Regions from separate parts of the Paenibacillus campi genome, predicted to be linked through region 1. Evidence: predicted binding sites of a transcription regulator. Region 1 holds the regulator's gene; the other holds the start of a gene.
What was found. The regulator Rex, encoded in region 1, represses fermentation and respiration genes when NADH is low (regulators of the CRP and FNR family bind a similar motif). The targets are predictions, from matches to a motif close to TTGTGAAATATTTCACAA.
Positions count from the first base shown of each region.

Region 2: nadA (quinolinate synthase NadA) is a predicted target of Rex. The motif match lies at 12,480-12,497, and genes of this name have one in related genera.

Region 1 is NZ_JAXSQZ010000002.1:774,903-790,932, forward strand. Features, by position in the region: gene U1I11_RS08505 (CCA tRNA nucleotidyltransferase) at 1-923, shown strand, start outside; gene U1I11_RS08510 (biotin--[acetyl-CoA-carboxylase] ligase) at 916-1,887, shown strand; gene panB (3-methyl-2-oxobutanoate hydroxymethyltransferase) at 2,551-3,423, shown strand; gene panC (pantoate--beta-alanine ligase) at 3,420-4,325, shown strand; gene panD (aspartate 1-decarboxylase) at 4,318-4,701, shown strand; gene U1I11_RS08530 (methyl-accepting chemotaxis protein) at 5,008-6,729, opposite strand; gene dinG (ATP-dependent DNA helicase DinG) at 7,253-10,147, shown strand; gene U1I11_RS08540 (redox-sensing transcriptional repressor Rex) at 10,144-10,803, shown strand; gene U1I11_RS08545 (amidohydrolase) at 10,784-12,091, shown strand; gene U1I11_RS08550 (cell wall elongation regulator TseB-like domain-containing protein) at 12,122-12,655, shown strand; gene U1I11_RS08555 (2-isopropylmalate synthase) at 12,880-14,442, opposite strand; T-box leader at 14,943-15,173, opposite strand; gene U1I11_RS08560 (methyl-accepting chemotaxis protein) at 15,476-16,030, opposite strand, start outside.
Region 2 is NZ_JAXSQZ010000015.1:39,208-55,237, reverse strand. Features, by position in the region: gene folK (2-amino-4-hydroxy-6-hydroxymethyldihydropteridine diphosphokinase) at 1-3, opposite strand, end outside; gene folB (dihydroneopterin aldolase) at 14-376, opposite strand; gene folP (dihydropteroate synthase) at 413-1,258, opposite strand; gene U1I11_RS21205 (aminotransferase class IV) at 1,255-2,280, opposite strand; gene U1I11_RS21200 (anthranilate synthase component II) at 2,277-2,864, opposite strand; gene U1I11_RS21195 (anthranilate synthase component I family protein) at 2,861-4,522, opposite strand; gene cysK (cysteine synthase A) at 4,743-5,681, opposite strand; gene U1I11_RS21185 (peptidylprolyl isomerase) at 5,829-6,746, opposite strand; gene hslO (Hsp33 family molecular chaperone HslO) at 6,762-7,655, opposite strand; gene U1I11_RS21175 (type III pantothenate kinase) at 7,857-8,654, opposite strand; gene nadC (carboxylating nicotinate-nucleotide diphosphorylase) at 8,661-9,527, opposite strand; gene nadB (L-aspartate oxidase) at 9,517-11,361, opposite strand; gene nadA (quinolinate synthase NadA) at 11,516-12,460, opposite strand; gene ftsH (ATP-dependent zinc metalloprotease FtsH) at 13,104-15,149, opposite strand; gene hpt (hypoxanthine phosphoribosyltransferase) at 15,321-15,860, opposite strand; gene tilS (tRNA lysidine(34) synthetase TilS) at 15,916-16,030, opposite strand, start outside.

The DNA.
Region 1 (16,030 bases):
GCGGACTGGATGGCAACTATGTTGATCCATTTCACGGACGGGACGATTTGCAAAAAGGGATGATTCGTGCGGTTGGTGTGCCTGGTGAACGTTTTGATGAAGATGCGCTGCGTATGCTGCGCGGGTTGCGCTTTGCATCGGTGTTTGATTTTGAATTGGAGTCGGATACGTGGGCGGCATTGTTGGAGCGCCGGGAGCTGATTCGTTATATCGCCACCGAGCGCATCCGGGTCGAAATGGAAAAGATGATCGCCGGTTCGCATCCGGTCAAAGGCATTCGTTTGTTGCAAGCGAGCGGTTTACTGCGCTACATGAAAGTGCATATTCCTTGCCCGGCAGCACGCTCGGAACTGCTGGAACGGCTGGAAAAAGTGCCGGGTGAGCCGTGGGTGCTGCGTTGGACGCTACTGGTGCTTGCGCTCGGCTTGAATGATGAAGCGGCACGGCAGGCGCTGAAACAGTGGACATTTTCCAATGCAGCGGTTGATCATGTCGTGAAGTTATTGCGCCTGCATGAGCATTTGTTGACAGTGGATGCGCCGGGCAGCGCTGCCTATGGGAAAATGAAAAGATTGCGTTTATTGCTCATCGCTGGAGTGCTGCAATATGGGCGCGATACAGCAGCGCTGTGGCAGCAGTTATACAGCGCTTTGCCGGATCATGATCATACCGATCGACTGCGCTTATTGTATGAACAAGCACCGACATGGATCGATAGTATGCACGCTTACAGTTTGGCTGATCTGTGTGTAAACGGTCAGGATGTGTTATCTGCACTGAATACATGTGGCGGGCCGTGGCTCGGTAAGCTGATGCAGCAACTGTTACTGGCGGTGGCGAGCGGCGAACTGGTCAACGAACGTCATGCGGTGCTCGATTATGCGCGTACTTGTGCGGAAACAGGAGGGAAGACGGATGCATGATGAGCAATTGCTGGCGTTGTTAACCGAGCGACCTGGTGAATACGTTTCCGGTGAGGAAATTAGTCGCCGTTTGTCGGTTAGCCGTACCGCTGTTTGGAAAGGCATTAACCGGCTGAAAGAGCAAGGGTACGAATTCGATTCGGTCACACGTCGCGGCTACCGAATTGTACGTTTGCCTGATCGATTGGATGAAGTGTCGCTGCGTTTGCAGCTTGGCAAGTCCACTTCATGGGGACAACCGCTACATTTGTTACAAACGATCGGCTCGACGCAGGATATGGCACGCGAGCTGGCGGAGAGCGGTGCAGCGGAAGGAACACTTGTGATCGCTGAACAGCAAACGGCAGGTCGTGGTCGTCAAGGCAGAGCCTTTTATTCGCCTGCCGGACGCGGTGTGTGGATGACGGTCGTATTGCGTCCGCAGCAACCGCTGCAATATACGTCGCAATTGACACTGCTTGCCGCTGTCGCCATCTGCCGTGCGCTGCGCCATGTGAGCGGGCTCGATATCGGCATTAAATGGCCTAACGATCTGCTGATCGGCAATCGAAAAGTATGCGGTATTCTCGTCGAGTCAGCAGCCGAGGACGGTTATGTGCGTTATGCGCTGGGCGGGTTCGGAATCGATGTGAATGTGGCGTTAGAAGATTTGCCGGAAGAAGTGCGTCCGCTTGTGACTTCGCTGCGTATTGAACGCGGCGAGCCGATCGATCGTACCGCTATCGTGGCGGCGATTATGGGCGAGCTGGAATCGCTGTATACTCTGTACAATCGTGAAGGTTTTGCGCCGATTGCGGCATTGTGGGAAGCATTTGCATTTGCGATCGGCAAAGCGGTAACGGTCAAAACATTGCAAGGCACACTGGCAGGCATTGCCCGCGGGTTGGGGGATAATGGCGAACTGCTGCTTGAGCAGCCGGATGGAGACATCATTCGTGTGTACTCGGGTGAAGTTGGATTTTAAAACAGTCGGAATAGCTCTTAAAGTGAATAACTATATCATTCGTAAACAGCTATATTTTTTACGGCAAAATAAGTGTAATTCCGTGTACACTCTGGTATACTATGCAGGAAGACGGTATCGGCATGACCGAGCCGTACTTTATTATGTTAGATTGGTGTAAGCTGGCAGGCGAGCACCGTCATACGGTATGTGTTACCGTTGTTTGGCAGAACATTTGGCAGACCGCATCCGTGGTGAATAAGGGAGTTTGACCGTTAATGGCAATCCGCCCTGTGCGATTGTACACAGATCAGAGAACGGCATCATGATGAGCCGGATCATCTGTATTTGCTGACAGCAGCCTATCGCCTAGTGAAAGAAAGTCTGTGATTTTGCTGACCGAGCGGTAAATACCGTCTTATGAGGCTGGACAAGCTGGAGTGTAAACTTCGTACATCCGGCAATACTGCCATTGTAACTAACGATTCGTATCGACAACTGGATACGCTGATGAAGCGAGGTGTTGGCCACCATTCAATTCTGCTCTGAGCCGCTACAGGACCGAGACGGGAGAGATGATCGCAAAGTGACTCTTTTTTGGACTCTGGACCTTTTTCGTGTGAGGCGAAAAGGTTTTTTATTTTGTCCGAAATTGATACTACATTCAAAGGAGCTTGATGTCACATGGCAGCCAAAACGCCGCTAAATATTGTTAAAATGAAAAAGATGAAATCCGAGCGCATTCCGCTCACGATGGTAACCGCGTATGATTATCCGACAGCTCGTCTGGCTGAAGAAGCCGGTATCGATCTGCTGTTGATCGGGGATTCGCTTGGCAATGTTGTGCTAGGCTATGATTCGACCATTCCGGTTACGGTTGACGATATCGTGTATCATTCACGTGCAGTTGCACGTGGTGCACAGTCGACTTTTATTGTGGCGGATTTGCCTTTTATGACCTATCACGGAAGTATAGACGAGACGCTGCGCACCGTTAAGCGCATTATGCAGGAAGGTCATGCCCATGCGGTGAAGCTGGAAGGCGGCGCCGAAATTGCTGATACCGTCGCAGCGATCACACGCGCCGGTGTACCGGTGCTCGCCCATATCGGTCTGACACCGCAATCGGTGCATCAGATCGGTGGCTATCGCATCCAAGGCAAAGATGAGCAAGATGCACAGCGTTTGCTAGATGATGCTAAGGCACTGGAAGCGGCAGGCGCATTTGGCGTCGTACTGGAACTGGTGACTGAAGATACGGCTGCGCGCATTACCGGCGAACTGTCCATCCCAACGATCGGCATCGGTGCTGGTCGCGGTTGTGACGGTCAAGTGCTCGTCTTCCATGATGTGGTTCAATATACCGATCATTATCGTGAAAAACGATTTGTCAAAACGTATGCCGATGTGGGCACGACGATCCGCACGGCGTTGGAGCAATATGTAAACGATGTGAAAACACGCGCCTTTCCGGCACAACAGCATGTGTTTAACCCGGATGAAAAGGCACTTGATTCACTGTATGGACAACAACGGAAGGTGGAGAATTTATCGTGAAGGTCGTAAGCAGCATTGCTGAAGTTAGAGCAGCCGTTAAACAGCTGCGGCAGCAGCGCAGTCAAAATGGTAAAGAGACGCTGGTAGGGTTGGTGCCAACGATGGGCTTTTTGCATGATGGTCATGCAAGCCTGATGCGCCGTGCCAAGCAGACGAGCGATATCGTCGTCATTAGCATTTTTGTCAATCCGATTCAGTTTGGACCGAATGAAGATTTTGAGCGTTATCCGCGTGATGAACAGCGCGATCTGGCGCTGGCGGAACGTGAAGGCGTGGATATCGTCTTTATGCCTACGGTAGCGGATATGTATCCGACACCGACCAAAACGCATGTGGCCGTTGCCGAGCTGACCGACACATTGTGCGGCGCTTCGCGTCCAGGTCATTTTGACGGTGTATCGACCGTGGTGACCAAGTTATTCCATATCGTAAAGCCGGATGCGGCGTTTTTCGGCGCCAAAGATGCGCAACAAGTGGCGGTCATTCGCCAGATGGTTGCCGATCTGAATATGGATATCGAGATTGTGGCATGTCCGATCGTACGCGAAGCGGATGGATTGGCGCTTAGCTCGCGCAATGTATATTTGTCGGCAGATGAGCGCCAGCAAGCGCTCGTGCTGTCCCGTTCGCTAGAGCTGGCGAAGCGACGTCTGCAAGAACAACCGGGTATGACGGCTGGTCAAGTGCGCGAATTGCTGCGCAATGAAATTGCCGCTTCTCCAATTGCGGTAATCGACTATGCTGAAGTGATGAGCTTTCCGCAGCTTGAAGCGCTGTCCGATCACACCGTGCTTGATGACGTGAAACCGGAAATGATTATGGCACTCGCTGTTAAATTCGGCAAAACACGTCTGATCGATAATGCTATTTTGGAAACGAAAGGGGTTGCCCTGCATGTTTAGAACGATGATGAAATCCAAAATTCACCGTGCGACGGTAACCGAAGCGAACTTGAACTACGTCGGCAGCATTACGATCGACGAAGACCTGATGGACGCTGCCGATTTGCTGGAAAATGAAAAAGTACAGATCGTCAACAACAACAACGGCGCCCGTCTGGAAACGTACGTCATTACCGGGCCGCGCGGCAGCGGTGTGATTTGTCTGAACGGTGCAGCTGCGCGTTTAGTACAGCCGGGCGACAATGTAATTATTATCTCGTATGCTGTGCTCGATAACGCTGAAGCGCAGACGCACCGTCCGACAGTCGTATTTGTGGATGATGCGAACAAAGTGGTGCTGGAAGCGCACAAGGAAGTGCACGCGACGATTGTGTAAAGGGAAGAAAGCGAGTTCGTTTCGAGGAGATAGGCAAGTTATACGTGAAAGACGTTGATTTGAATCGACTTGCTGTTAAATAAACGAAATAAACGGATTGCCGGTTCAAGTGACAGGCAATCCGTTTTTCGTTATGAAGCGGTACAATTAAGTTACATACGTTTTACGAATATTTTCCATGAATCCTTTATTCCCATAACAATGGCTTGGTCGCTAGCGTTTCGGACAGATCGTCTGCTTCTGTCCATCTGTGTAGTTGCTTTGTAAAGCGCACAACAGCGCGCCTGATCAACAACCGGAACAGCATTATACTTTAAAACGTCCAATCAAACCATTCAACCGCTCTGACAATCCTTCCAAATGATGCGCCGAACTGTTCACATGTTCCATCGCAGCTTGTTGTTCCTCGGCACCTTCTGTAACTTGCTCAAAGCGATGGGCGGATTGGCGGGTGATGCCTTCCATTTCGTCAACCGAAGCGAGCATTTGCTGGGAGATGGCGGATATTTCCGCTGACGATTCGGACACTTGATGAAGCTGGGCAGCGACTTCACCGAGGCGATCGTGAATATGTTCAAAGGCATGCCCGGCATGGTTTACAACATTCATGCCGGTATGCGCTTCAGTGCGATTTACTTCCATATGGCGGTATAGTTCATGGATTTCGCGCTGCATCGCGGTGACGATTTCCGCCACGATTGTTGCCGAGGATTGGGACTGTCCGGCGAGCTTTTGCACTTCACCGGCGACGACCGCGAAGCCGCGTCCATGTTCACCGGCACGAGCCGCTTCGATCGAGGCGTTCAAAGCGAGCAGATGCGTTTGTCCGGCAATATCGTTGATCAATTGCAAAATGCCTTCAATCCGGTCGGAGTGCTGCTGCAACTGTTCGGTCGCTACCGCCATTCGCTCTGACGATTGCGTGATCGCTTCCATTTGCGTAACTGCCTGTCCGATCGACTGCTTGCCTTGCACGCTTTGCTCCAGCGTATCGCCGGATCGATCGGAGACGATCGTAACCGCTTCGGCAATGCGCTGCATCCCGATGCTCACTTCATTCATGCCATGCTGCATTTCGAGTGCATGAGCCGCCTGTGTTTGCGTATCGGCAGCTGTCTCGTGCACATGCCCGGCAATCGTGCGGCTCGTATCGGCAGTCGCCTGCGATTGTGCGGACAATCCGACCGCCGCCTGTTGCAACTCCGCTGCGCTGTCGCGAATGCCGACGATGACTCCTCGTGTATCGGTCACGAGTCTGCCAAATGCCGCTGACAGTTGCCCGATTTCATCTTTGCTTGTCGGGATGATCGCTACCGTCAAATCGCCTTCATTCACCCGGTGAATCTGCTGCGTCAGCCGTTGCAACGGACGAATCAAATAGCGGGCGAGCATATACACAAGCAGCAGACTCACTAGCAAAATAACGAGCGAGACGGCGATCGTCGTCTGCTTGGACTTCTGCATTAGCGCATAAATGTTAGTTGCATCCAGATCAGCGCCTAACACACCAATCGTTTGCCCGGCAGCATTTTTGATCGGGACAAAAGAGGTAATAATCGCGCCATATTGGTCTTGGCTTAGATCGCCAATCGCTGCTTGCCCGGTATCAAGCGCTTGTTTCATCGCAGGGTAAATATGATCTTCGACTGTGCCGAGCGGCGAAAAATCATCTTTCGCTGCATTTTGCGGTGCACCGTCGACGATGTAGACGTATTCGGTTTTGCCGTTTTGCTCGATCCGGTTCAATGTATAAATGTAGCGAAACCCGTTATCTATACGCAGCTTGTTCAATTGCTGACGTAGCTTTGTATAATAGAGGGTTTCACCGCCTTCACGGGGCGGAATCGCCGCATATTGTGCCGGGTCAATCAACGAAACGGCGCGCAGTGCGACATTTTCCGCCTGTTTGCCGATCGATTGAATGACTAGCGAACTGGACGATTGATATACGGTAATACCGATGACAGCAATACCGATGACGATTAGGCTGGAGAAAAATAACATCATTTTTGCAAATAGGCTATTCAATCGATTATCCCCTTCATGGTGTACGCGCTTGATTAGGACATGTATACAAATCGTAAGTCCGTTTAGCCTTTGGATGAATCCGTGTTAGATTAAAGTGCAGTTCTGAAAAGTACAGGCATCATCCCGTCATTTTTTTCGGATTATGATCTAGTGGCACCGCTCTCGTTTGTATACATGTCGCAAATAAGTAAGTATAATCGTATAGGTCTTATTAATCAATGCATATAGGTATTTATGCTTACTATAATCCAGTCGGCTACAGTTGTAAATCATTGCTTGGTCAGTTTCCGCGATTTGTCAAACATTCAAGCCGGTTTATACAAACAAACTGGAACAACCGTTCGTTTTGCGGTATACTATCATTACTATAACGCCGAAGCAGGGTGATACTGTGCGAGCCGATTCGCGCCCGGTATCACCTTTTATTATGGTTGATTTTCAAAACTGCGGTCTTCTGGTATGCTGATAGTTGACGATTTTACATCAGGTGCCGACAGACTGCTGGGAAAGGATTTAGACATCCATGAAATTTGCTGTACTCGATTTTGAGACAACAGGGACCCAGGCAACAGATGATATTATTCAGGTGGGCCTTGCCATTATAGATCATGATTTAACCGTCAGCCAAGTATACAGTTCGATGGTCAAGCCAAACGGGAACATCCCGGCATTTATTACCGGGCTTACTGGCATTAGCAATGCCGATGTGGCAGATGCGCCAGAGCTGGACGATGTGATGCTGGATATGATTCCACTGCTGGAGGATGCCGTACTCGTCGGACATAATGTCGGCTTTGATCTCGGCTTTTTGCAGCGAGCGCTCGATCGTACCGGTTATTTGCCGTTTACGGGTAGAGTGCTGGATACGATGGACTTTTTGCGTATTTTTTTTCCGAATTTGCCAAGCTACCAGCTCAGTATGGTGAGCAGCTCGCTTGGTTTTCAGCATGACCGTCCCCATCAGGCGGATAGTGATGCACTTGCCACTGCGCATGTGTTTTTAAAATGTATTGCCGAGCTGGACGATTTGCCGCTCATTACGGTGCAGCGTTTATCCGAGCTGTTCGACAATCAGGATAGCGATCTCGGTTGGTATTTTGACGGTGTACGGATGCAGCGTGAAGCGCAGCCTGCCCAAGACCTTGACAGCCATCGCTTTTATCGCCAGTTGGCGTTAAAGGTGGGCGATTGGATCGATATTCCGCCAGCGGCGGACGAACGTGGCAATATGCCGCTTGCAGACACATCGTTTGCGCAGTTTATCGAGCAGGTGAAGGACAATTTGCGCAATCTGCTGCCGGATTATGAAGAACGCGCCCCGCAAAACCATATGTTTGACGAAGTGATGCAGGCGCTGACCGATGAGCAGCATCTGCTGATTGAAGCAGGCACCGGTACAGGCAAATCGCTCGGTTATTTGCTGCCTTCGATCTATCATAGTGTAAAGCATAATGAACGGGTCATGCTCAGCACACATACGATCAATTTGCAGGAACAGCTGCGTGAGCGCGATGTGCCACTGCTGACACAAGTTATTCCGTTTGCGTTCCGGGCGGCTGTGTTTAAAGGACGGCAACATTATTTGTGTCTGCGCAAATTTGAGCATAAAATAAATACGAAGGAATTTCAAAGTCCCAAAGAGGACGTTTTAATCGCTGCTCAGATGATCGTCTGGCTGACCGCCACCGAAACCGGAGACGATGAAGAACTGAATATGGGCAATCGTGGCGGTGATTTCTGGGAAACGGTAGCGAGTGACACCGATTCCTGCCTCGGTCGTGCTTGTCCGTGGTTTAAACAATGTTATTATCATCGCGCCAAACATGAAGCCGGTGCCGCCGATGTAGTCATTACGAACCATTCCAAGCTGTTCACTGATATTAAGGCAGGGCATCAGCTATTGCCAAGCTATGAACGGCTCGTCATCGATGAAGCACATCATCTGGAAGATGTGGCGGGTAAGCATTTGGGCATGCACATGAAATATTTCACATTGGTTCATCCGCTGCTGCGTCTGTTCAAAGACAGCAAAAACGGGCAGCTTGCCGTATTGCGTCAGCAACTCGGTTCATCCGGTAGCGAACGGGCGATGGAATGGGCGATCGCGATCGATAATTTGTATCCGGAGCTGGCGGATATTAAAGAAGATTGGGATAAGCTAAACGAGCTGCTGTTTGCGCTTTTGCCGCAGCGCAGCGATGCCGGGCCAGGGGAAGCGGCACAATTTACACTGCGACTGCTGCCTGACAAAAAGCCGGAGGAATGGGCGCACATTACCGAGCTGGAAAACCGCATCCATATCGCGCTAAGTCAAATGATTCGGCAGGGCGAACATATTATGGGCAAAATCAAAGATTCGGATGACATCGTGGACACGGACGGACTTGTGACCGATGTGACCGGACTATTCAAAGATTTGGGCAGTGTGCGTGACGATCTGCGTCATTTTGTGAAGTTGGATAGCACAGATACAGTATATTGGTATGAAGCCAATGCCAGTTACCGCAGCAAATCGCTGCAAATGTACGCTGTACCGGTCGATGTGAGCGAACAGCTCAAAGAGCATTTTTTCGATAAAAAGAAAAGCATTATTTTGACATCGGCAACGTTATCGATCGATAAAAATTTCCAGTATATGATCGAGCAGCTTGGACTCAAAGAAGCCGAGCAGCAGGGCAAGTTGAATACGGTCATGCTGGAATCACCGTTTAATTATCGCGAACAGTCATTGGTGCTCATTCCGCGTGATTTTCCGACTTTAAAAGGAAGTGTGGGCGATGAACATTTCGTGTCGATGCTGGTGGAATCGCTTGCCGATGCGGCGCGTGCGACCCGTGGACGTATGCTCGTGCTATTCACTTCCTATCGCATGCTCAAGCAGGTGTATGAGCCGCTGAAGGAGAAATTATCTACGAGTGAGATTGCTGTTTTCGGTCAAGGTGTGGACGGTGGTAGTCGCACAAAGCTAACCCGTCGTTTTCAGGAGCATCCGGCATCCGTATTGCTCGGAACGAGCAGCTTCTGGGAAGGCGTCGACATTCCGGGTGAGGCGCTGACTTGCCTGGCGATCGTGCGCTTGCCTTTTCAGCCGCCAAACCATCCGCTTGTAGAAGCGAAAAGCGAACGGCTCAAACGGGAAAAGAAAAACCCGTTTATGAAATTATCTGTGCCACAGGCAGTAATCCGGTTCAAACAGGGCTTTGGGCGACTTGTCCGCACGGCAAACGATCGAGGGATCGTGTTGATTTACGATACGCGGGTCATTGAGGCTTATTACGGCAGACATTTCCTGTATTCACTGCCAGGTCCCAAAATGGAACATATGTACACAAGTCAGATGATTCCCCGTATTGCCGAATGGTTGAGTGACCTGCCACAGGAAACGGAAGCTGCAAATCAAGAGGGGGAGCAAGCATGAAATCCGAAAAAATATCTGAAGCTGTCGTGCGAAGATTACCTGTCTATTTAAGATATCTAAATGAGCTGCATGCCCGTGAAGTGCCGACCGTATCGTCGCAGGAGCTAGGGCAAAAGCTCGATTTGAATCCAGCGCAAATCCGGAAAGACCTCGCTTATTTTGGCGATTTTGGACGCAAAGGGATCGGTTATGATGTGTCTTATTTGATCGAGAAAATTCGTCATATTTTAAAGCTCGATCAGCAGATTAATGTGGCGCTGATCGGTGCTGGTAATCTCGGTCATGCGCTATCCAACTATAACGCCTATTTGCAGGAGACGATGAAAATCGTCGCTGTATTTGATTCGTATGAGCCAAAGGTCGGCACGAAGATCAATACGCTAACCGTGAAGCCGATGAGCGATCTGGCAGAGATGATTCAGGCGAAACATATTCGCGTTGGCATCATCACGGTGCCAAATACAGAAGCGCAGCGTGTCGCTGATCAATTGATCGATGCCGGCATCGAAGCGATTTTGAATTTTGCGCCGATCATTTTGCGTACACCACCGCATGTGCGTGTGCATACAGCCGATTTTACGACCGATTTGCTTAGTCTTGCCTATTACCTTGAAGATGGAAAGGAATTAGAAGCCAATGAACAACTCTCCGAGTAAATGGATAATTAAAAACGGTATTTTTGCCGTTTTAAACGGGCACAAGCCTGTACTGCACGGTCATATGGTGATCGAAAATGACCGGATTACGTATATTGGTGAACAGGAGCCGCAACTGGAAGACGATGTGACGGTCGTAGACGGACGCCATCAATTTTTTATTCCAGGTCTTGTAAATAGTCATGGGCATGCAGCGATGTCGCTATTGCGTGGTTATGGTGATGATTTGGCGCTGCAAGTATGGTTACAAGAGAAAATGTGGCCGATGGAAGCGAAGTTTACGAGCGATGATGTGTACACCGGTACAGCGCTGTCTGTACTGGAAATGCTCAAAGGCGGCACAACGACATTCCTCGATATGTATGATCGTTCCGAGCGCGTAGCTGAAGTGGTGGAGCAGTCGGGTATGCGAGCCGTGCTTATGCGCGGCGTTATCGGTCTGTGCTCAGAACAGGAGCAGACGGACAAGCTGAATCAAGCGGTGCAATTTGTACGCGACTGGCACGGTAAAGCAGATGGACGTATTACGACGATGATGTCTCCACATGCGCCGTACACTTGCCCACCGCAATTTATCGAGCGTTTTGTACAAGCAGCGCATGATTTGGATGTGCCATTGCATACGCATATGTCCGAAACGATTGCCGAGGTCGAGCTGAATGTAGCCGATTATGGTCTGCGTCCGGTTGCCCATTTGGAAAAATTGGGCGTGTTTACCCGTCCGACATTGCTAGCTCATGCTGTTCATTTGAATGATGAAGAAATTGAAGTGCTGGCGCAACATAAAGTGGCCATTTCGCACAATCCAGGCAGCAATTTGAAGCTGGCAAGCGGGATCGCACGCGTGCCTGATCTGCTGAAAGCAGGTGTGATCGTCTCGCTCGGAACCGACGGCCCGGCAAGCAATAACAATCTTGATATGTTTGAAGAAATGCGACTGGCTGCGCTTATTCATAAAGGCGTATCCGGCGATCCGACCGCTGTACCGGCAAGCGAGGCGCTACGAATGGGCACAGAATACGGTGCCAAATCGGTGTTCCTTAACGATACCGGCAGCTTTGAAGTTGGCATGAAAGCCGATATTACGTCACTCAATATCGATCAGCCGCATTTCCTGCCATTTACGGACTTTATCTCGCATACAGTCTACTCGGCAAGTGCAAAAGATGTGCTACATGTATGGGTGGACGGCAAACAAGTAATTAAGGATGGCGTATCACTGACGCTGGACGAGGAGAAAATCCGTCGTGAAGCGCAGTCGGCGTTTGAAGACTTGCTGACACGCTGACTTGCAACAGATTAGAAAGGATGGCATGTCTTGCGAAATTTGGGAACAGGCAAATGGATCGCGATTATGATTACGATCCTGGGGCTAATCATTCTTGGTGTAAACCAGTTCTATATTCATGTAATGGCAAAGCCGTGGAGCCAGGAGCAAATGGCATTGGAAATTGCCCAGCAAAATGCTAAGCTGACAGCGGTCACACATAGCTACAAGTCGGTTTGGAATGACACTTCCATTTATTGGGTCATTCAAGGCAATACCGCACAAAATCAAAATGTTATGGTATGGGTTAAATTTAATCCTGACGGCACGCCCGCCAAAGGCACAAATGCTGTACATGTGGAGTCGACAGCGGGTACGATTACCGAGCAGCAAACCGCAACATTGCTACAAAAAGATTTGCCCGGCGCAGAAGTCATACGCGCTGTACCTGGCTCGTATAACGGTAAATATGCCTGGCAAGTATTTGCCAAGTCAGGCGATCATTATTATTATGTATTTTACAATTTCCGTGATGGCAGCAAGCTTGGCGGCCCGATGCAATTGCCGAATACGCTCACTCCATAATGGACAAGTGAAAACATTTCAAACAACATCAAAACATCCGACTCAGGCAAGCGATCATTCGCTTCTTGGTCGGATGTTTTTGTGTGTGTAAACTTCAGCGCATCAATCATATGAAATAAACGATTTAAGTTCGCTCATTGTAAACAAGAGTAGTAGCTTGTCTTAAGTACATGTACAGGTTGTCGATCTAACTATCTGCATAACAATCGACACATAACAACCGATTATGAATGGCTAGCTGTACTTGCTGTTGTCGCTGCTTCTGTCGTGGCGAGTAGCACCGCATTGATACCGTTCAAAAATGCGAGTGCACTCGCTTTAATAATATCGGTGTCCATCGCCCGACCTGTATACAGCTGCCCGTCATGTTGGAGCTGGATATGCACGCGCCCGATCGCTTCTTTGCCGCTGGAAATGCTGTTAATTTTGTAATGTTTCAGCTTTGCTTCGACTCCAGTGAGCGCAAAGATCGCGCTGTACAGCGCATCGATCGGTCCATCACCGATGGCGCTGCCGGTATGAATGACACCGCTCTTTTTGAGTTGTACGGTCGCTGTTGGTTGCAAGCCGCCGCTAATGACTTGAAAATGATCCAATTCATACAGTGGCGAGACGATCTGCTGCGCATCTTTTGTATCACTCAGCAAAAAGAACAGATCATGATCATACACCTCTTTTTTACGATCTGCCAGTTCCAGAAAACGGACAAACCATTGTTCCAATTGCTCCGGTTCAGCAGCGGTATAACCAAGCCGTGCCATCGCATTTTTAAACGCATGTCGTCCAGAGCGTGCGGTCAGCACCAGTTCCATCTCACCGGCACCAACCTGATCCGGCGACATAATTTCGTATACATTTTTGTCTTTGAGCAGTCCGTCTTGATGAATGCCGGACGAATGGGCAAATGCATTTTCGCCGGTAATCGCTTTGTTCACTTGTACATCCAGCCCGGTCAGATGAGTGAGTAAGCGTGAAGCGTTCATAATTTCTTCGGTACGGATATTCGTGCTGCATTGGTAGCGTTCCTCGCGTACTTTGAGCGCCATCACGACTTCTTCGAGCGATGTATTGCCCGCTCGCTCACCGAGTCCATTGATCGTACACTCCACCTTTTGTGCACCGGCGCGGATTGCGCTCAGCGTATTAGCGGTAGCAAGACCGAGATCGTTGTGACAGTGCACGCTTAGTATGACGCGCTCATCCAAATTTTTCAGCCGCTCATTCAGTTTGGCAATCAGCTGACCAAATTCCTCTGGCTCCGCATAACCGACCGTATCCGGCACATTAATGATCGTTGCGCCAGCGCGCACGACCGCTTCAATCGTTTGCCACAAATATTCAAATTCCGAGCGTGATGCATCTTCGGTGGAATATTGTACATCCGGCAGCAGTGTACGTGCATAACGCACCGCATCGACACCCATTTGCATTACAGCGTCACGGGAACGGTTAAACTTTTTCTCTACATGCACATTGGACGTGCCGAGCACGATATGAATAAACGGATGCTGGGCATCGCGAATACTTTCGTAGACGGAATCGATATCCCCTTTGACTGCACGCGCCAGCGCTGTAATCGATATGTTTTGCCCGGCTGTCCGAGCGATTTGCTGTACGGCTTCAAAGTCGCCGCGTGACGAGGCAGGGAAACCGGCTTCGATCATATCGACTTGCAACCGCTCCAGTTGCTTGGCAAATGTCAGCTTTTGCTGCAAATTCATCCGTGCTCCAGGCACCTGTTCACCATCGCGTAACGTCGTATCCAGTACAATAATATTTCGGCTCATTCCATAGTCCTCCCAGTTTCATGTAGTTGACATTTATACGCTTCAATCCGAAAATATCGTCTGCTTGTGTTGCCCTATTCGCGACTCGTCAGCCGTTGCAAAAGGCAAGAGCAGGGGACAAGTAAGCTAAAAAAACATAGTCCATCCACACAGCAGGCTCACATTATTTGTAAGCGAACGAATGAGTGTGAGGCGTGTTTAGCATGATCGCCTGTTGCCCTTAATAGTTAATAGCAGTTATAGAAGTTAGGTTAACGGTACGGCAGTAGGATGAACATTCATCGATGTATCAACCGTTCTGTGTTCATGGATTGTATATTCATCGTTGCGGACAGAAATTACCGTATTCCATATGAGAGCATAAGCTATAGCTGCCAGCATTATGTGCTTATGATTGCTGATTATGTTTCGTTCTTGGTGCAAGGCAGATCGATTGCCCCTATATATCAAGCGAGCCTGTTCACATCCGGAATATGAACAGCAAAAAGCCCCGTCTCTATAATAGAGACGGGGCATTACCCGCGGTACCACTCTACTTAAACGCCAGTGATGGCGCTTCAGCTCTTTCGATGGCAATCACCATCTATCCCGGTAACGGGGGAAACCGGCTCACCCTACATATCAGGCGGCTGCTCATAGACCAGTTCGGAATGATTTCACTACCGCTTCTCACCAACCAGCGGCTCTCTGCAAAGCTCCTCATTCGTACTTCTTCTACTCATTGCATTTGTATCGATTGTATATTCATTCATTTGTTTGTAAAAGATTGGATTTACTATAGCATAGCTTTTTGCGATGATGCAAGCGTTATTTTACAAGCAGCATCGTAAAGTAGCGATAAGTATGCAGCTATGCAGGAGCGGCTGCATATGTTCCAATCCGCTTCACGTTGAATGCTAACAGCGATTGTTACGTTTCATATTCCGTTCTAAATTCAGTGCTCCATGACCGTAACAAATCCAAAACATCAGTTGCACTATTAATGATGTTTTGGATTGAATTGGCAAATGGGAATGATAAAGGATGCCCCTTGTTAATTCAACTCAAAGCGGGAAACCGCGTGTTGCAGCTTTTCCGCCATATGATGCAAGGTGGAGGTGTGGGCGGCATTTTGCTCCAAAAAGGCAAGCTGTTCTTCAGCGGCAGCGCTCACACTTTCCGCACCAGAGGCGATATTGCCAGTAGTGGAAGAAATGTATTCCATCGATTGCACAACATTGCGGGAGCTGCCATTCAAATGCTGAAGCGCTTCTGTTACGCTGCCGATCTGTCCTGTCGTATGATCGGTCAGCTCTTTGATAGAGTGGAAGCGATCATTGACCGATTCCGCCGCCGCTGTACTTTGCTGCACATCTTCCACCATAGCAAGTACGGATTGACCCGCTTTGCTAGTTTCTGCCTGAATAGCTTGTACAAGCTGGCGAATGCGTACTGCCGATTCGTCCGTTTCAGTGGACAGCTTGCGAATTTCGGAGGTGACGACGGCAAACCTGCGCCTATGCTCGCCTGCACGAGCAGCTTCAATCGCTGCATTTAGTGATAGCAGATTCGTCTGCGTGGCGATCGAGGAAATGGCATTGTTCATGTC
Region 2 (16,030 bases), on a different contig from region 1:
CATGTGCATACGCTCACTTTCGTGTACGCCGCAACTCTACAGTTACCCCCTGAAAGTGAATATCAAACGGCGGATGCGGCTTAGTCACTCGAACGGTCAATCCATTTATCCCGGTATAAGCTTCCAACAAAACCGAGGCAATGCATTCCGCTAGCGCTTCGATCAATTGAAATGATTTTGTTTCAACGACCGTTTTTACTTTTTCATGAATCTCGGCATAGTTAATCGTCGCGTCCAACTGATCGGTGCGTCCAGCTTCAGACAGATCAAGCTCTAGCTCCAAATCAATATAGAAACGCTGACCGAGCTTACGCTCCTCCTCAAATACGCCATGATAGCCGTAATACTCCATCCGAGTTAGTATCATTTTATCCATAACGCTCATTCCCTTCATCATAGCTGACAGCAGGCGCTATCCGCCCTTATGCAGCATCGCATCACACATCATTGCCAGCTTTTTGTTTGCACGCACATCGTGCACACGGATCATGCCGCAGCCTTGTGCGATACCGAATGCTGTCGTTGCCAGCGTCCCTTCCACCACATCATCGGCATCCGCATCCAGTACGCCGCGAATAAATCGTTTGCGGGACGTGCCTAGCAGCAGCGGGTAACCGAGCGAATGCAGCTCATCAAGACGGCGCATTAACTGTAGATTGTGCGCCCCTGTTTTGGCAAAACCGATGCCTGGGTCCAAAATGATCTGCCCTGGATCAATACCTGTAGCAATTGCCTGCTCGATCCGCTGCTCCAGATCGCTGCGCACATTAACAGCGAGATCATCATAGTCCATATTGTGGCGATTATGCATTAAAATATACGGGCAGCCTAGCTGTGCTACCACTTCAAACATCCGTTCATCCGCCATCCCGCCCCATACATCGTTAACGATATGGGCACCGGCTTGAATCGACTGGCGGGCGACTTCGGCTTTATACGTATCGATCGAAAGCGGAAGTTGTGGCAACTGCTTATGCAGTGCTGCAATGACTGGCAGTACACGGCTTAATTCCTCCGCCTCCGATACGGGCGCATGGCCCGGACGCGTCGACTCACCGCCGATATCGATTACATCTGCCCCTTCTGCGACCATTTGCAGCGCATGTGCAACCGCACGCTCTACCGATGTATAATTACCACCATCGGAAAAAGAGTCCGGTGTAATATTTAAAATGCCCATAATTTTGGTCGTCCGATCCAGTGTGAGGCTGGCGGTACCAAATTGATATTCACGGACAGGATATAGTGGCTGTTTCACGTTCGGTAAGCCTCTCTTTCATAAGCGGTGCAAAGCATAGCGGTATACATACCTATCGCTCCGTTGCCGATCTGATGCTCACGCTCATCTTCAAGCAGACGGACGATTGGCACGATTTCCTGCACCGAATTGGTGACAAATATTTCGTCTGCATCGATCAGCTGCTCCCAAGTGTACAGCCCCTTTTCCAGGGGCAAGCCGATCCGTTGAGCCAGCTCCATCACAAATGCTCGTGTGATGCCAGGCAATATGCCGGTATCGACGGAAGGTGTATACAGACCGTTTGCTTGTACAAAAAATACATTGCTGACGATGCCTTCCGCCAGATGTCCTTCCGCAGTCAACATTAAGCCTTCGACCGCTGTGGCAGGTGCGTCGGCATACAATGCTAACTCACGCTTGCCGAGAATGCTGTTCATATAATGTAGTGATTTGAGGCGAATATCGCCCTCTGGTGTGTTGCGTACGGTGTGCAGACGACGCAGCGATTTCGTTGGACGCTGCACTGTGGGAATAGGAACAGATTTAATTGGAGTGCGCTCGCTATCATCTGTAAGTCGGTCTGTTCCATGATCAGCATTGAAGCCTTCGATCGCCGTATTCATTTGGCTTTGCTGCACACGTCCAGCCGTTGCCGTATTCTCGGCTGGACGGATAGATGCAGACGGCAATGCTTTGGCATAAATAATCGTGTTTGGTTTAGCATAGGCACCGGACGGCAAACCGAGTATGTCCTCGCCTGCCGATACGGTATAACGCAAATAGGCTTCCTGTAAACCATTGGCGTGCATGAGCTCTTGCAGTTGCCGTTCTGCCTGCTCCGTTGTGATCGACCAATGGATGCCGAGCGAATCGCAACTTGCCTGTAACCGCCGCAAATGCCGCTCTAGCAAAAACGGACGTCCATTGTACGTGCGCATCGTTTCAAATAAACCCATTCCATATAAGAAGCCGTGATCCATGACGGATACCACGGCTTGCTCGCTCGGTGTGATGACACCGTTTATGCTAACATAGTTCATACGTTGGCTGCTTTATCCACTTTACGGCTCAGGAAATTGCGCAAAATGGTATGACCGTGATCGGTCACAATCGATTCCGGATGAAATTGTACGCCTTCGATCGCATATTCCTTATGCCGCAAGCCCATAATTTCACCTTCGGCTGTCTCGGCTGTAATTTCCAAGCTATCCGGCAAGCTGCTGCGCTCGACGATTAAAGAATGGTAACGTGTAGCCGTAAATGGCGACGGCAGATTCTCGAATACCGAGGTCGCTTCGTGGATAATTGGCGATGTTTTCCCATGCATTAATCGCTCCGCCCGAATCACATTGCCGCCAAATGCTTGTCCGATCGCCTGATGTCCAAGACATACGCCAAAAATCGGAATTTCGCCTTTAAACGTCTGGATCACATCGATCGTAATGCCCGCTTCGGTCGGTGTGCATGGACCTGGTGACAGCAAAATATGGTCAGGATTCAATTCACGAATGCCGTCCATATCGATCTCATCATTGCGGCGTACGACAACTTCCTCACCTAGTTCACCGAGGTATTGCACCAAATTGTACGTAAAGGAATCATAGTTATCAATTACAAGTATCATCGTTGATCCTCCCTTTTCTGCCGAAGACACTCTTGCTGTTCACTCAGCATGACCGCTCTGGCTAAAGCTCTCGATTTGTTAAAGCATTCACGGTATTCCCGATAAGGGTCGGAATCGATGACGATGCCCGCCCCAGCCTGCATATAAGCGATATCATCTTTGACGGTTAATGTTCGGATAATAATATTTAATTCCATATTGCCGCTATAGTCAATCCAACCCATTGAACCGGTATAAGCACCGCGTCTCGTTTGCTCCAGTTCCTCAATAATTTCCATCGTGCGAATTTTAGGTGCTCCGGTAATCGTACCGCCTGGAAATACGGCTGCAATGACATCATACACATCTTTATCATCGGCAAGCTCGGCTTCAACGCCGGATACGAGATGCATCACATGCGAATAACGCTCAATCGTCATCAGCTCCGGTACACGGACACTACCATAACGAGCGATGCGTCCCAGATCGTTACGCTGCAAATCGACGAGCATAATATGCTCGGCACGTTCCTTTTCCGTATGCAACAGCTCTTGCTCCATCGCCACATCTTCCTGCTCGGTCGTGCCGCGCCGCCGTGTGCCTGCAATCGGACGCGCCGCTACCGCACCATCGCGTACAGACACGAGTAGCTCCGGTGAAGCGGATACCAATTGAAAGCCGGGTAAACGCAATAAGCCCATATAAGGAGACGGATTGGTCAGCCGCAGCCATTCGTAGATCGATTCCGGTGTACTTTCAATCGTACGCTGACTGCGCAGCGACAAATTCACCTGAAACACATCGCCCTGTCCGATATAACGCTGTACCGCACGAACCGCTTGCTGGAATGCTTCCTGCTGAAAACCGGTCGTAAAGCCATACCCTTCTGTACGGGAATCGGTCACCGCTGCCGGATGCTGGTGCAGCAGTTCACGGCGCTGTGCGTCTGCCATATGGACAGCAGACAACCACTGCTGCCATTGCTTTGCCATCTGCGCTGCAATCTGTGCCGCCTGCTCATAGTATAAAGAACAATTATCCGCTGCTGGCGCTTGTTGATGCTGTTCATCCATGATAGGCATGAGCGGCAAGTGTACACAGCAATACAGTACTTTTTCCAAATGATCTACGACCCATAAGCGATCAAAACGCAGCCATACATATTCCGGCAAACCGAGTTCATTGGACAACCGATCCGGTAAACGTTCCAGCGAACGGGCGATATCATAACTAAGAAAGCCTGCACAGCCGCCGGTAAATGGCGGCGCTGCTTCGACGCGTGGTGCACGGTAACGAGACATCCATTGCCGCAACACGTCCAGCGGCTTGCCGTTATGCTGCTTAACTTCATCTATTACCGGCGCTTCCGTTGTCTGCTGCCGGGATGCAGGTGCATCCGTTGTCGAACATACTGCCTTGTCCAGCAGCAGTTCTCTTTCCTCTGCACGTTCCAGATCGCCGCTCATGATACCGGAAGGCTGCAAGCCCAAATACGTATATCGTCCGCTCTTGCCATTTTCCAGCAATATGGAATGTGGAAAATGCTCACTCCACAGCACTTCCCAGCTATTCGGCAGCAATTGTTCATTTAGCGGCATGCGCAGCAAATACGGCAGATGCGTATAATCTTCCAGACTCCATTGTTCCCACTGCTGTAATGATATGCATACTTTGGTCAACCGTTGTTCCTCCAACCTAATCATGTTTAGTTTGTCGTTAGTATACTAAAGCACGGTGGAATTGAGAAGACTATTCGTTGCTTCTATACATAAAGAAGCCTATATACAATCAAAAAGCCTCTGTCACAAATCCGAAGACTTGAACAGAGGCTTAACGCATGGCATTAGCAGCAACAGCGATCATCATTAAGACGATGCGCGATTACGTAGCCATTCGATTTTAAGCTTCAAAATTGTACAGTGGTGTACTCAAGTAACGCTCACCATTACTTGGAATAATAACGACGATCCGTTTACCTTTGCCGAGTTCTTTGGCGACTTTCAGTGCAGCATGGATAGCCGCACCAGAGGAAATGCCGGACAATACGCCTTCTTCCTTCGCCACAAGACGTGCGACTTCAAATGCTTCATCATTCTCAACGTGAATGATCTTGTCATACACATCACGATTTAGAATTTCCGGAATAAAGTTGGCGCCGATCCCTTGAATTTTGTGGGGACCTGGTTGTCCGCCTGCCAAAATTGGCGATGCTGCTGGCTCAACGGCATAAATTTTAATGTCAGGGAAACGCTCTTTCAGCACTTCACCTGCACCTGTAATCGTACCACCTGTACCGATACCCGCGATAAACGCATCCAGCGTACCGCCGATCGAATCGATCGCTTCAACGATTTCCGGGCCTGTCGTTTCGCGGTGAATTTTAACGTTTGCTTTATTTTTAAATTGCTCAGCCATAAAATAGCCTGGGTTTTCTTGCAGGATACTTTCCGCCTTTTTGACCGCGCCGTTCATGCCTTCCGAACCCGGAGTCAGCACCAGTTCAGCACCGTAAGCACGCAGCAGGTTGCGACGCTCCAAACTCATCGTTTCCGGCATTACGATCACGCATTTGTAACCTTTGGCGGCAGCGACCATCGCCAGACCGATCCCGGTGTTGCCGCTCGTTGCTTCAACGATCGTTCCGCCCGGTTTCAGAATGCCTTGTTTTTCCGCTTCTTCCACGATGCTAATCGCAATCCGGTCTTTAACGCTGGAACCTGGATTTTGATATTCCAGCTTCAGATAAATTTCTGCGCTATCTTCCGGTACCACACGATTCAAACGAACGAGTGGAGTTCCTCCGATCAACTCTGTCACATTATTTACGACTTTTGCCATGCCTGTTGCCCTCCTTCAAATGATAGAACGTAGCGGTGATTACATGCTATATGTGTTGTCTATGCTAATCCGAGTAAAACAGTAGGTATTAATATAATTAATATTATCAATACGCTAAGGCATTGTCAATGTTACAGTGACACAATCCTACGGTTTGACCGATAAAATATAAGCACCGTACTTTTTGCGTAGTTCCTGCTCGATTTCAATTAGTGGTTTTGCTTGTTCAAGCGCGATTTTGCGGCGTGCTGTGTCTGCACTAATTTCCAAATGCGCCGATTGGGGCTGGCGAATATCAAGCACTTGCACGACCGCATAACCGCCGCTGGCAAGCATGATCGGACCTACGATATCGCCCGGTTGCATCGACTGAATCGCTCGCATCACTTCAGGCGGCTGAAACGGATCATCATTGTCAATCCAGCCTAACTTGCCGCCTTTGTCAGCGGAAAACTTGTCCGTCGACAACGCTTTGGCAATATCGGCAAATGTATCGCCTTTTTGCAGCCGCTGCACCGCTTCGCTGGCACTATCTGCATCATCCGTTTTGATCCATGCCAGTTCGTATTGGCGCTTTTCATCGCTTTTTTGTGCATTTTGCTTCATATACTGATTGACCTGTTCATCGCTTACCTCGATATGCACGGTAGCGATCTTTTCCAACTCGATCTGGTATTTGGATTCTTCGCGCAAGTCTTGACGACTAAGCCCAAACTGAGTGCTCATTTCTTTATAAAATGTATCTGGCGAGCTGTAGCCGCTCATCCGCTCTTGCAAATTATCGTCGATCTCCTGCTCGCTCACTCCGATATGGAGCGCCTGCGCTTCTTTTGCTACCACACGTCGGTTCATCATTTGGAGCAAAATCTCTTGCCCGTATCTTTTCTTCAATTCGGCGGTCCATTGGTCGTCACTGATCGTGTCGTCGCCTACGACAGCTACTGCGGAATGGCTGCTGCCGGAATGCTGAACTGCCCGGATGACCCAATAGGCTCCGAGCAGCATAATAATGACTATGATCAAGACCATGACGGCTGTCCATAAGGGTGATTTATGCTTCGTCATATGTCTTGGATTCCCTTAATTTTTCGCTTCAGCGAGCAGCTTTTCCAGATCAGCGTGCTGAAACTGGTACTTCTCATTACAGAAGTGACAGACGACTTCAGCCTGCCCTTCTTCTTCAATCAACTGGGTCAGTTCATACTCGCCCAGACTGACTAGCGTTTGTTCCACACGTTCACGTGAGCAGGAGCATTTAAACACGATGTCCATTTGATCCATAATCTCAACGTCCGGCAGCACACGTTTCAGCATATCTTCCAGCTCCAACCCTTGCTCCAGCAACGTCGTAACCGGTGGCAGCGAAGACAATGCCTGCTCGATCGCATCGATCTCGCTATCGGTCAGACCTGGCAATAGCTGCAAAATAAAGCCGCCCGCCACGATGACGGCATTGTCTGTATTGACGAGTACGCCTACACCGACCGCAGACGGCGTCTGCTCAGACGTCGCAAAATAATACGTAAAATCTTCGCCTAGCTCGCCTGAAACGATTGGCACACTGCCACGATAAGGCTCTTTCAGACCGAGGTCTTTGATCACATATACAAAACCTTCCGTCCCCACCGCACCGGCGACATCCAGTTTGCCCATCGCATTGCTTGGCAAATGAACATGCGGATTGTCCACATAACCGCGCACTTCCCCTTTGGCATTAGCATCGGCTACGATTTGACCGATCGGGCCATTGCCTTTCACTTGCAAAGTCAGCTTTTCTTCGCCTTTAAGCATCGCGCCCATCATCGCCGCTGTGCTCAGCGTCCGTCCCATTGCCGCTGTGGCGGTTGGCCACGTATCATGGCGCTGGCGCAGCTCCTCTACCAGCTCTGTAGAGCGCACGGCAAATGCGCGCACTTTGCCACCTAGTGCCATACCGCGAATCAAACGATCCGTTTTGTGATTATGTTGTTCCATCTATAATAAACCCCTCTCGATTGTACATCGCTTGATGCTTGGATAAATTGGCTTCTGTTATGCATACATAGTCTATTATATTGCACATTACCCGATAATTCGAATACGATTGCAAAATAAACGCCCATACTGTCCAGTTTCAGCAACTTCTATTGTAATTAGACGTTAAACTGTAGTCAAAAGTTTTGCAAATTATAGATGTTACTGCTCCGTACGCGGTAAATGACGATGGGACGTACGATTTCGTTCATAAATGAGACGCAGACCTTCCAGCGTAAGCAGCGGATTGACCTCGCTCACCGTTTCCGTTTCGTCTGCAATCAATGTCGCCAAACCTCCGGTTGCGACTACACGCGCTTCTTCACCTAACTCATTGCGAATACGCTTAACGATACCATCCACCTGTCCGGCATAACCATAAATAATACCCGCCTGCATCGCATGTACCGTATTGCGCCCGATAACACGGCGCGGCTTTTCCAGTTCGATATTCGGCAGCTTGGAGGCGCGCTGATACAATGCTTCAGTGGAAATAGCGATTCCCGGTACGATCGCACCGCCCAAATAGTTGGAACCGGCATCGATACAATCGAATGTCGTTGCCGTCCCAAAATCGACTACGATAACCGGGCTGCCGTAAATCGCAATCGCTGCTACCGCATTGGCAATCCGGTCAGCGCCCACTTCACGCGGATTCTCATAACGCAAATTCAGACCGGTGCGTATGCCCGGTCCGACAATTATAGGAGTATGATGCAAATATTTCTCACACATTTCCTCAAGCGTATGCATAATCGAAGGCACCACGGATGAAATGATAATGCCTTCCAGCTTCTCTGCTGCCACACCGGACATTTGAAACAGTTGGTGAATCGTCACGCCATATTCATCCGGTGTCGCCTGGCGATTGGTGCTGATACGAAAATGGTGCAGCAGGCTCTCTCCTCTATACATGCCAAATACGATATTCGTATTGCCAATATCAATCACCAGTATCAATACGGGTCACTCCTTCTTTTTCGCTCCCAGATCAAGGCTAATATCCAAGTTATCAAACGAATACGTCAGCCGTCCGACCGATATAATATCTATACCCGTTTCCGCCAGTCCACGAATAGTGTCCAGCGATACATTGCCAGATGCTTCAATGCGCACATGTGGGCTATAGCTACGAATGCGTGCGACCGCTTCGCTCATAAACGACGGCTCCATATTGTCCAGCATAATAATATCGGCACCACTGCTTAGCGCCTCATTCACCTGTTGCAATGATTCCGTTTCCACTTCGATCGTCATCGTATGCGGAATGACCGCACGCGCTGCTTGTACCGCTTCAGTAATGCCGCCAGCCGCTTTAATATGATTATCCTTGATCATGACCGCATCGTACAGACCGAAGCGATGATTCGCTCCGCCGCCCACACGGACGGCATACTTCTCCAGCATACGATGTCCAGGTGTCGTTTTGCGTGTATCGACTAGACGTACCGGCAAATCTTTAATTCGGCTCACATATTCAGCGGTACGAGTGGCGATGCCTGACATCCTTTGCAGCAAATTTAAAGCTAGTCTTTCTCCGGTCAGTAGCGAGTGAGTGCTACCTTCCACTTCTGCTATAATATCACCTTTTTCCAAAACCTGTCCTTCTGTAGCGACAGCATGAAATCGAAGCTCCGGGTCAACGGTGCGAAACACATGCTCCGCTACAGGCAAACCAGCTAGTACGCCCGCCTGCTTGGCATGGATGACGGCACGGCTCTGATGTCCTTGCGGCACCGTCACCGCTGTCGTCACATCACCTGAACCGACATCCTCCTGTAACCATAGCTTGATCCATGAAGTAAGCCCTTCCTGATATCCGTTAAACATGATCGATTGTCTCCTCCATTAGCCCGTTATGAATATGCTGAATCGTATGCTTATGCCAATCATTATCATCACGCTGTGGGAAATCATCCCGATAATGACCGCCCCGACTTTCTTGCCGATGCACTGCCGCCTGCAAAACAAGCAAACCGGTCGTCACCATATTGTCCAGTTCGCGATATTGACGTTTATGTTCAGCGTCTGCCTGACTAGTAGAATACCGATTGTGCAGTTGCTGTTGCAGCTCTGTGAGCTGCTGAATCCCTTGTAGCAACTGCTGCTTATTACGCCGAATGCCCGCGCACGTCGTCATGGAATGTTGCAGTTTTAGCCGAAGCTGCGACAAAGGCAAAGACGCTGCGCTCGCTAAAACTGGCTGCTCGGACAACTGTACGCCATGCTGCGCGATAAGCGGCTCATCCGTGCCAAGCGGAGCGGTAGCTGTTGCCTGAACCGATGGAGCCGTCGATAAACCGACACTAACAAACGGTAGCGATCCGTTCAATTGCAGAGCGGTTTCAGCAGAGGTTGTGAATTTATTTACATTTATATGCTCATTAAAATGAACCGACTTTCCTGCCTCACTTCTATCCAATGCATGGAATGACGCAGCTACCGGTTCCAGTTCCCGTACATAGTCAGCAATCCGGCTACCATATACGATCGCTTCTGACAGCGAATTGCTCGCCAATCGATTAGCGCCATGAATGCCAGTTGATGACACTTCACCACAGGCAAACAGACGTGCTACCGTACTCTCACCATGATGATCCGTACGGACACCACCCATCATATAATGCGCTGCCGGTGCTACCGGAATCCAATCCTGCGCCAAATTAATGCCATATTGCAAACATGTTCGATAAATAGTCGGAAAGCGCAGCGCCAGCTGTTGTTCCGGCTCATGCGTAATATCCAAATATACAAAAGCGCTCTGCTCTCGCTCCATCTCACTTACGATCGCACGCGCGACAATATCACGCGGTGCCAAATCGCGCAGCGGATGATACCGTTCCATAAATGCCTCACCGTGACGATTACGTAAAATCGCGCCTTCGCCACGTACAGCCTCAGAGACGAGGAAACGCGGCGCTCCTGGCTGGTAAAGCGCAGTCGGATGAAACTGTATAAACTCCATATCCCGTAGCTGCGCACCTGCACGGTAAGCGAGCGCGATGCCATCAGCAGTCGCTACTGCGGGGTTGGTCGTATGTTCATACAGTTGTCCGCTTCCACCGGTGCACAGTATAGTCGCATCGGCATAGACCGTCACCATTTCTCCATCCGGTCGCTGTACGATTGCACCGATACATTGACCATCTTCGGTCAACAGCTCGGTCGTAAAATGATGCTCCCATCGTTCAATCTGCGGCTGCTTCCGTACTCGTTGCGACAAAGCACGCACAATTTCATGTCCAGTCGAATCGCCGTTCGCATGCAAAATACGACGATGACTATGCGCACCTTCCCGGGTCAGCTCCAATTGTCCATCCCGGGCATCAAAGGCGGTGCCTAACCGAATCAGATCACGTACACGTATTGGTCCCTCCTGCACAAGCAGCTCTACCGCTGCACGATCACACAACCCTGCACCAGCAAGCAATGTGTCTTCCAAGTGAAATGCCGGAGCATCATCTTCCGCCATTACAGCAGCGATTCCCCCTTGTGCATAACGTGTATTACTTTCCATCAGCTTATCCTTTGTGATTAAGAGCACATTCTTGTATTCACTTGCTAAAATAGCGGTAAATAAACCGGCAATCCCCGTTCCAATCACCAACACATCGGTATGCACAACCGGGCTACGGTCTGTAGCGCGCTCTTGTCGCTCTGGCATCATAACGCCTGCCTTTCTTCCATCGAAATAACGACGATCCATCAGCATAATCGCTAGTATTACATTCATTTATCGTATATGCATATCGTTTAGGTACGATTACAAACAAGCTTGAATACGTACGTACTTTAGATTTGCTCCAAAGCATCGACCAGGCTTAGGACGAAGAAACTTCCAACATACGCTCCAGTGAAATGCGCGCGCGATCCGCTACAGCTGGCGGTACGTAAATTTGCGGCTTCATCGTTTCCAAGCAGTTCACTAGCTTTTTCAAATTGTTGACTTTCATATTCGGGCAGACGAGATATTTACTAGCAAAATGGAAACTTTTGTCTGGGCTATCTTTGCGTAGCTGGTAGCCGGTTCCATCCTCTGTACCGACGATAAATTCCTGACAATCAGATTGTTTGCAATATTTAATGATCGCAGTCGTACTGCCTACAAAATCCCCTAGTGCGACCACTTCAGGACGACATTCCGGATGAACGACAAATTGGGCGTTTGGATATTTAGCTCTCATTTCGAACACATCTTTAACTGTTAACATATCGTGAGTATTGCAATATCCTTCCCAGATGATCATCTTTTTGTCGGTATGCTGCTGTACATAATGACCGAGGTTTTTGTCCGGAACCCAAATAATTTCATCGGAATCAACAGACTGGATCACTTTAACCGCATTAGCGGATGTGCAGCAAATGTCTGTTTCTGCTTTCACGTCAGCAGAGGAGTTGATGTAGGTGACCACTTTTGCATTCGGATGCTGTTCTTTCAGACGACGCAAACCGTCCACATTGACCATATCTGCCATTGGACAGCCGGCACGTTCGTCGGGAATGATGACCGTTTTGTTAGGCGCGAGAATTTTGGCGCTCTCACCCATAAAATGCACACCGCAAAATACGATCGTATCCGCGTCGGTCTGGGCTGCCTTTTGAGCGAGCAAAAACGAATCGCCACGGAAATCAGCTACTTCTTGAATTTCGTCACGCTGATAATAATGCGCCAAAATAATGGCATTACGCTCTTTTTTTAGCTGTAGCAAACGTTCACGAAGCTCTGCATCACGCTCTGCTTTTTTTTCAAGTGCCAACGCTTCCATCATTTCATCTCCCTGTTGTTTGAGACACTTTTCACAATGTTGCTCGCCCACGTTTCTCGTCTGCCGTTAAAGTTAATCTATTGCCTTGCCGGTACATTGTCCATATGACAATCTGCTGTACTTGGCATTTATATCCAATGTACACGCTAATATCCGACATCTATAGTCACTCATACGTATAAAGTAATTTCATTTGACAGAACAAAGATTGTGAAAAAAATTGCTTACACCGCTGTAAAATGTGTCCAATTTGTGATAAACTTCCCCAATAATGTACACAATCCGACCCCTAATTGTCAATGTTCAAATCGTGGAAAATGATTGAAATTTTAACGAATCTGTATGATGACGCACAGATCAAAGCAGCGGATCATACGTTTGCTTAGCTATACTACCCAATCATTACATATCGCCTAGCGAATAAGCTGCCTACTGCTACGCGATCTATACATCAGCGATCTATACATTAGCTCTCTCTCCAATAAAACTTATTTTCTGCCTTAGCACTCCTCTTAACTATATGAATCTTCAGTAAAAACACAAAAAACCTCCAAAGGAGCCATTCCTTCGGAGGTTGATCATCTGTATTAAAATTATACTGTTATCGATCTGTTGATCGATCGCGTATTCATACAGCACGAGCTTAAATCGTCGGCGTGCCGCCACCTGGTCCACGGTTATCGCCGGAATTATCATTTGGATTGTTCGGGATCGTGCCACCCGCCTCAGGAGAAGAAGATGTTGTATCATCTTTTTCGAGACGAACTTTAGAATCACCGATGCTATCAAATGTTGGCTCACCCGCTTCGTTTGGTGTACCATCGTTGCCGCCGTCGGTACCTTCGCCAGTGCCATCGAGAGAACCTGTTTCGATCAGTTGTTTGATCTGTTCGAAGTCCAGTGTCTCCACTTCAAGCAGCGTTTGCGCGATCAGATGCATTTCGCGAGAATGCTTTTGTAGCAATTCGCGGCAACGCTCATACGAATCTGTAATGAAACGGTGCATTTCCTGATCGATCTCGTGCGCAATCGCATCACTGTAATTTTGCTCATGACCGAAATCACGGCCGAGGAACACTTGACCTTGCGAATTACCGAACTGCATTGGGCCGAGCTTTTCACTCATACCGTATTCGACGATCATACTGCGTACGATGCTGGTCGCTTGCTGGAAGTCGCTGTATGCACCGGTACCAATTTCCCCGATATACAGTTCTTCCGCCACACGTCCGCCGAGCAAACCGGTTACTTTATCCAGCAGCTCTTGCTTCGTTACGAGTGTACGATCTTCCTTCGGCATCATGATTACGTATCCGCCTGCACGACCACGCGGTACGATCGTTACTTTGTGCACCATATCCGCATGTTCCAGGAAGTAACCGACAACCGTATGACCGGCTTCGTGATACGCGACGATGCGTTTCTCGCGATCGCTGATTACGCGGCTGCGCTTCTCTGTACCTACGATTACGCGGTCAATCGCTTCGTCTACTTCAGTCATAGAAATATCACGACGGTTACGACGCGCTGCCAGCAGGGCAGCTTCGTTAAGCAGGTTCTCCAGATCGGCTCCGGTGAAACCTGTTGTACGTTTGGCGATAATATCGAGTTTGACGTCCTTCGTCAGCGGTTTATTGCGAGCATGTACTTTGAGTACCGCTTCACGACCTTTAACGTCTGGACGATCAACGGTAATTTGACGGTCAAAACGGCCTGGACGCAATAGCGCCGGGTCGAGAATGTCCGGACGGTTCGTTGCCGCAACGATAATAATGCCTTCATTGGCGCCAAAACCATCCATTTCAACGAGCAATTGGTTGAGCGTCTGCTCACGTTCGTCATGTCCGCCGCCAAGACCGGCACCGCGCTGACGACCTACCGCATCAATCTCGTCGATAAAAATAATACATGGGGCGTTTTTCTTCGCATTTTCAAACAGGTCACGCACACGAGATGCACCGACACCGACGAACATTTCGACGAAGTCAGAACCGGAAATGCTGAAGAACGGAACGCCAGCTTCCCCTGCTACCGCACGGGCAAGGAGCGTTTTACCAGTACCCGGAGGGCCTACGAGCAGAACACCTTTCGGAATACGCGCGCCGACGGTATTGAATTTACGCGGGTCTTTCAGGAAATCGACGACTTCCACAAGCTCCTGCTTTTCTTCATCCGCACCGGCTACGTCCTCAAATGTAATTTTTTTCTTTTCCTCATTGTACAGACGAGCACGGCTTTTGCCAAAGTTCATCACTTTGCCGCCGCCACCTTGTGCCTGATTGAACAGGAAGAAAAAGAGGATAAACATAATTACGAGCGGGATCATCGAAGTGATAAAGGACAGCCAAATACTGTCGCCCTCCATCGGCTTCACGGTTACTTGTGTTCCCGAGTTCGCCATCGCAGCGTCCACTTCGCTTAGCGCTGCATCAGTGGCAGGGATGTACGTAGTGAATTGCTTGGATTTAGCATCAGCAGGCTGTGTTTTGTACTCACCGGTCACCAGGTAAGCATAGTTGTCGAATTGAAGCGTCACCGACGCTACGTTACCGGCAGCCAGCGCTGCTTTGAGCTGGTCATATCTTGGATTATCGGTAGTTTCGCTTCCGTCACTAACGTAACGGACGATGCCCACCACGACTAAGAAAAGTATTAAATAGAAACCAGAATTTCGGATGAACCGATTCATCCCCTACCTCCTCTCAAGACACTTAAATTATTTTACCATAGCCCGTCTGACGTTCTCAATAGATGCCAGAGCACAATAACAGATATTGTCAGCTAAGACAGCAAAAAATGCGATCCTTACCGGCTGTCTGTCCTTGAGGTTCAGAATAACAAGTATTCTCAGGCAAGGTAATTAGCTCGAATAAATTTCCGGTTTTAAAATCCCGATGTAGGGGAGATTCCGGTAATGCTCGGCGTAATCCAAACCATAGCCTACGATGAATGCATCCGGAATGTTGAATCCGGTATAATCCGCTTCGAGGTTGACGGTACGGCCGGATGGCTTGTCAAACAAAGTTACAACACGTACACTCTTGGCGTTACGGCCATGCAGAATGTCGATGAGGTAGCTGAGTGTGAGCCCACTATCGATAATATCTTCAACGATGAGGACATCCCGATCTTCAACGGAAACATCCAGGTCCTTGACGATTTTGACCACACCGGACGATTTGGTGGAAGCACCATAGCTGGATACCGCCATAAAATCGATCTCAAGCGGCACTTCGATCCGTTTAACGAGATCAGCCATAAATACGAATGCGCCTTTGAGTACGCAGATGACGAGCGGGTTGCGGCCTTTGTAATCTTCACTGAGCGTAGCCCCCAGCTCCAAAATCTTCTGTTGAATTTCTTCTTCGCTGATGAGCACTTCTTTAATATCGTTGTGCAACTTGGATGAACCTCCTACATTATACTTATCAAGCTAAATCGATGAAAATCAAACATTAATCTTCAGACTTTACAATTTTCATATAAAGACAGCGATCGCTCTCGGCTGTTACGAGCGCCTCCCGTGCACGCCGCAAACCCGGAATCCACAATATGCGCCCACTGGCATCC